2 regions of the Paenibacillus sp. MER 180 genome follow, and region 1 is predicted to be linked to the other one. Evidence: riboswitches for the same ligand, from Rfam matches in the RefSeq annotation. Region 1 holds a riboswitch; the other holds the start of a gene.
The links. Region 1 has a riboswitch for FMN ahead of ribD (bifunctional diaminohydroxyphosphoribosylaminopyrimidine deaminase/5-amino-6-(5-phosphoribosylamino)uracil reductase RibD). Riboswitches for the same ligand answer to the same signal wherever they lie in the genome.
Positions count from the first base shown of each region.

Region 2: another riboswitch for FMN. It lies ahead of M3661_RS10260 (DMT family transporter); the one in region 1 lies ahead of ribD (bifunctional diaminohydroxyphosphoribosylaminopyrimidine deaminase/5-amino-6-(5-phosphoribosylamino)uracil reductase RibD).

Region 1 is NZ_JAMAVT010000003.1:260,068-263,228, reverse strand. It holds gene ribE (riboflavin synthase) at 1-204, opposite strand, end outside; gene ribD (bifunctional diaminohydroxyphosphoribosylaminopyrimidine deaminase/5-amino-6-(5-phosphoribosylamino)uracil reductase RibD) at 185-1,354, opposite strand; FMN riboswitch at 1,685-1,843, opposite strand; gene M3661_RS06175 (peptidylprolyl isomerase) at 2,013-2,450, opposite strand; gene lysA (diaminopimelate decarboxylase) at 2,661-3,161, opposite strand, start outside.
Region 2 is NZ_JAMAVT010000005.1:195,349-198,509, reverse strand. It holds gene M3661_RS10270 (hypothetical protein) at 1-68, opposite strand, end outside; gene M3661_RS10265 (GNAT family N-acetyltransferase) at 223-1,404, opposite strand; FMN riboswitch at 1,644-1,823, shown strand; gene M3661_RS10260 (DMT family transporter) at 1,927-2,847, shown strand; gene ytaF (sporulation membrane protein YtaF) at 2,970-3,161, opposite strand, start outside.

The DNA.
Region 1 (3,161 bases):
GCGGAACGTCTGCGGCATCACATCCGCCATGAAGGAGCTGCCATCATAGGACGTTGAGGTCAGACAAACACCATTGACGGCGATGCTATCCCCCAGCTTCATGCCTTCTAGAACCTTAGATGCTCGGATATGAAGCACCATCGCCTCGCCTCGCTTCATCACAGCCTGCAGTGAGCCCACTTCTTCAATGAGTCCGGTGAACATTGCTATGCTCCTCCTTTATGCTGGAATGAGTCAAATGCTCCACCTCACGCTTGCCGAACGGATATCCAGTGATGCAGATATTATCTCCGAACTTCTCAACCTCCACATACTGAAGCCGGTATGCATCCTGCATCCGCTCTACACCTTCAAACACAAAACTACCAGGCGCATGCTGACCGCCGACGACAATCGGAGCCATAAATATTGCAACTTTGTCGACCAGCTTCTTCTCTAGCATCGCTCCATTCAATCGACCTCCACCTTCAAGGAGTATGGATCCGATCTCATGTTGGCCGCACCATTCCATCATCTGCCGAAGGTCTACCTTCTCGCCTTCTCCGCACTCGATGACCTCCACGCCTCGGGACACCAATTCACGCCGCTTCTCCCCGCTTGCCCGTGCAGTTGTGAAGATGCAGGTTCGTGCAGCTTGATCGGTTACGACGTTGGCGTCCATAGGGATCCGAAGCTTCGAGTCTACAATCAAGCGCACTGGGTTTACCCCAGGGACTGACAGACGTGTTGTCAGCGATGGATCATCCGCAAGCACAGTGCCTATGCCTACCATAATCGCTTGATGACGGTGCCTCATCGAATGAACGAGTTCACGACTTCGCTCATTCGAGATCCACTTGCTGTCCCCAGTCGAAGTAGCGATCTTGCCGTCCAGCGTACTTGCTGTCTTGAGGGTAACGAACGGAATGCCGGTCGTAATATGCTTAGCGAACATTTCAATCAGTGCGAGACCTCTCTCCCGAAGCACATCCAACGTTATCCCAATTCCATGATCCTTCAGTAGAGCAATTCCTCTCCCTGCAACCGCTGGATTCGGATCGACGCAAGCGATCACGACACGGGCAATTCCCGCTTCAATCAATCGCAGACTGCAAGGCGGTGTTCGCCCATAGTGGCTGCATGGCTCAAGGGTCACATACGCAGTTGCTCCTCTCGCCGCTTCACCAGCCATCTGTAAAGCATGGACTTCCGCATGGCCTTCACCACGCCGCAAATGAGCTCCAAGACCGACGATTCGTCCCTCGTTCACAATGACACAGCCAACTGCAGGGTTCACATCGGTCTGTCCAAGCACCTGCTCTGCCATGTTCACAGCGAGCTGCATGTACAGTTCATCATTGATAACAGCAGACATTGGGTATCCTCCTTTCCACAAACAGATCAAGGCTAACGCAAAAAAGCCCTTCGGATCCTCCGAAGGGCATGATTGATTGAGCTTGCAGGTATGTACTTAATTTCACAATAGACGCACATAAGCATAATTTCCATTTGTATATGACAAATAAAACCGACAACAAGGATGTTCTCAGCAAACTGCAACGATTTCGCATATGTCAAATACGACGATAGATGAATAGAAAACCTCACGCTTACGCAGGTATTCGCCGTCCATTTCGCCTGGAATGCTCATGAAATTGTGAAAATAAGAACTTGAAAGAACTAATTATCGAGTTCTTCTCTCCTGACGCCCCTTCTCCCATCCAGACTATACTGTCGGCTCTGGAGTTGCACCAGATCCACCGTGTGGACGAATCCACCCGGGTCACGGACTAAGAACACCTTGCACACGCAAGAATAGTTCATCACCGCCGGTCGGGAATTTCACCCTGCCCTGAAGGTCTGTCATTCGTATTGCTATAAAATTAGTTTCTAAGATGTTGCACTTAGAAGTGTACCACCTGACCTGGTAAAATGCAACTTGTGTCGCTTCACCGCATGGAACCATTCAGATGCGTTCAAATAAAAAAGACGTGCAGCAGCCAAGCTGCATACACGCCTTCCCTCAATTATTTCTATTCTTCCACGATTGTAACTTGCTTCATCTTGTCGCCTTGCTTAACAGCATCTACATGCTCCATGCCCTCTACAATTTTGCCAAATACCGTATGCACGCCATCCAAGTGAGGGAATGCATCGTAAGTGATGTAGAATTGGGAACCGCCTGTATCCTTGCCGGCATGCGCCATCGCAAGTACACCACGCTCATGCTTGTGCGGGTTGCCTTTTGTCTCACATTTGATTGTGTAGCCTGGGCCGCCTGTACCTGTTCCGTGCGGGCAACCGCCTTGCGCTACAAAGCCCGGAATAACACGGTGGAATGTCAAGCCGTTATAGAAACCTTCGTTGGACAGCTTCTCAAAGTTTGCAACGGTACCTGGTGCCTCTTGCTCATGGAGCTGGATTTTCACCGTGCCGCCTTTTTCCAATTCAATCAATGCATATTTGCTCATCATGTATCGTCTCCTTCCATATGTACAATGCTCACGCTTGCTCATCCGATTATACGTTATTTCTTAACAAAAAGAAAACACCCGATTTCTGCCTCATCGTTATGCCACGACAAGACAGATAATCGGATGATGTAATAGTTTCCATATCTGGTGTAACTTCGGATATGAAATTCAACTGCTGCCGCGAGCTTGCAATCGTCACATCCCGTACTATTTCAGCGCTGGCTCCTTGCGCAGACGAGCTGGAATGAAGTCATTGCGCACGATATCTTCATGCGACTCACGACGTACAACAATATCCGCTTCCCCGTTGTGCACGAACACGACAGCTGGTCTTGGAATACGGTTATAGTTGCTTGCCATCGAATAATTGTACGCACCTGTGCAGGACACAGCCAACAGATCGCCCTGCTGGACGGCAGGAAGCACAGCATCCCAAATCAGCATATCGCCGCTTTCGCAGCATTTTCCTGCTATCGACACTGTCTCCGTGTACTCATTAGTCGCACGGTTAGCAAGCAGTGCCTCATAACGAGACTCATACAGCGCTGGTCGAGGGTTGTCGGTCATCCCTCCATCAACAGCTACATATTTGCGCACGCCTGGAATATCCTTCACAGAGCCAACTGTATACAGTGTTGTTCCCGCTTCTCCAACAATACTGCGGCCTGGCTCTACCCAAATTTCAGGCAAACATTCTCCGATGTCAGC
Region 2 (3,161 bases), on a different contig from region 1:
AGAATCATCATTTGCTCATCACGTTCATAATTGTCGATAATTTGTTGTTCTACTTCACTACGCGTCATTGCAAAAACTCCCTTACAAAGATTCATACAGCTTATTATAACGAAGATGAATTGTGATTCACAATCCTATTGCTCAATTGAGAGGGAGAGACGCTGCAACTGATCGTACCGTCATGCCAATTGGAGATGGATGATCATACTTACTTCGCTTAGCTTAGAAAGCGTCGGATATATACGGATGAAGTCGGGGAGCGAACTGCTCTAGAATTTCAATACTGTTGATGGAACCCGCAATAAATCCGTTATCGAACAATTCGCATGGTCGCTGATAACCTAGCAGCATGGTTGTGAGTGCTCTAATGTTCATGGACAGGGTGTTGGTCGTGTTGACAGCGGTAAGAACCTGATTCCTATCTTGAGAGTGAATAGCAGCTTGCCCGTTGTCAAAATGAATGACAACATTGTTCCACGGAGCCTGGTCGTCACTTATGTATATAGAGAGGGGAAGGTGTACAGGTACAGGTGCAAACGTATATTGCTGTAGAAATAAAGTGATATCTACAATTCGTGCCATGACAAATGGTTGTATGGTACGCACAATTCGTGGAAGGTTCAAGGCAAAAAACAGGCGCTCATTCTCACAAAGACGCATATTTACTTGCTCTAGCATAGAATCATGCTGACAAATATAATTCCATAGCCCCTGTCTAGAATCCCTTGTAACGCACATGAATTCATGTACATGCATAGCATTGTTTTTTATCTCATACAACATATACCCTTGAGGATGCGAATGCTCGTCATAATACACCGCCGCGGTGCGATTATGATAGTGATCAAGCCACCATTCGTGATCGCGAACGATCATACCTGAATGCTGCGATGACCATGCGTCATATACCGTTTCAATATCTATAGAATGCGTATCCTTGGTATAGCGGCGAACAACGCCTGTCGGTTCAGGGTTAAATGGAATAAGATCATGACGGGTAAATTGGCAGGTCATGCGGTCACTGAAGACTTCCCAGCCTGCTTTGCGATAGAAGGGGATGGAGAAAGGATAGAGCATGGATATAGAAGTTCCCGCGGCCTGCATCACACGTAGTGAGTGGTGCAGCAATTGCTTGGCATATCCTTTGCGTCGAAATTCAGGATAGGTGGCAACCCCACCGATTCCCCCCATTTTCAGCTTATTCTGACCAATATAGATGTGAAAAGGAAGGATATGAAGCTTCGCAGCGAGCTTGCCTTCATCGTACACGCCAAAAATCTCATGTTTCCCCATCTTATGCAAATATTCATCATAGTCTCCAGAATCAACGCTGTACTGGAAAGAATACTCGGATAGCGATATGGCTTCAGAAAACTGTTTCTTGTTCAAACGAACAATTGACATGAACAATCCTCCTCAATATATGATTGTGCAGCTATATATGATCTATTGTAGATGAAATAGACAGAGATGCAATGATTGAGTGAAGAAGGTTTGGTTGAAAACTTGGGAGTGGTAATATATGCAAATGGTGAAAACTTTCATGAAAATGCGAAATGTCATATTGCTCAATCTGAAAATCTAGATATAATGAAGTCAGGGCATGTCAAGGACGCAACAGCATGCTACTATGTGGATTGAATATGGATCTTCAGGGCAGGGTGAAATTCCTGACCGGCGGTATGGGTGCAGCTGCGCCCGAGCCCGCGACTCGCTGTTCGCTTACTCGGTTACTGTAACATGTAAGCATAGAACGGATGAACAGCGACTGACTTGGTGAGAAGCCAAGGCCGACGGTATAGTCCGGATGGAAGAAGATCTCGCACACGTTGTTTGGTACAACTGCATACAACAACAGGTCTAATGCGAATTTTTCTCTTCTGCATGTCTAGATCCTATATTCAACAACCTTGGAGGTTATTGAATATGGAACATCGTATCCAGGCCGACACACGCATGAGCGGCTCCGCAAGAGGAGTATGGTTCGTCGCGATGGGAGCGGCACTGTGGGGGATTGGCCCACTGTTCCGGGTATGGGTCATGGAGTCTATGACTTCCACCCAAATTGTATTGATTGAGCATCTGATGCTCGCCTTGTACGCGATACCGGTGTTATGGATGCACCGGAAAGAGCTGCGCAACTGCACATGGAAGCATGTACTGGCATTGCTGTTCCTGTCATGGGGCGGCTCAGTAATAGCCACCATTATGTTTACAGAAGCATTTGCACATGGTGATGCGAATGGAGTACTGCTATTGCAGAAGCTTCAACCAGTCTTTGCTATCATTTTAGCGCGGCTGTTGTTGAAGGAGACACTTCCGCGTCGCTTCTCACTGCTGCTTATTCTTGCTATTATCGGTACGTATTTATTGACTTTTGGATGGTCATTGCCAATTGGGCATTACAATGAAGTCATTGGCTTCAGCAGTCTATTGGCACTTGGAGCAGCATTCCTATGGGGCGGTTCCACAGTTATGGGACGGTTGCTTCTCGACAAAATGGAATATGAGACGGTCACATCGCTGCGATTTGTGATGGCACTCCCTCTGCTCATTGTGCTGACATCATGGGAGTCTCCAAGCTGGAATTTCGCCGCATCAGAATGGGGAACGCTGTCGTTCTACATCTTCTTGCAGGCCCTTCTTCCAGGATTGGTTAGTCTCTTGCTGTATTATCGCGGTCTATCCACTACTAAGGCCTCTTATGCGACTCTAGCTGAGTTGTCATTCCCATTGGTAGGGATGATGATGAACTGGTTCGTGTTCCATCAGGCGGTCACTGCAGCGCAAATTTCAGGCTTCGTTCTCATCTGGATTGCGTTGTATATGGTATCAAGACAAAATTAATCGGCGGTGGCAGTGCAATGATTCTTAATGAAGTTGCTGTCAATCGTCTTCCATAAATGATAAGAGACCCTGTCTGCTATGCCTTGAACGCATAGCAGACAGGGTCTCTTATGTTAGTTAGGTTAGAAGAAAGAATTGATAGCGACAAGAATGATGATAGCTCCGCTTAGCACCGTGCTGAATTGTCCTACTGTATAGCGTCCTATGCGAATGTTGGCCATCTTCTGCCCAAGCACGGCACCCAGCCACAATGTGACAAAACTGCCGATCGCTGCGGTTAGGGATATGGCGAGCGGTGATAATCCGATAAGTCC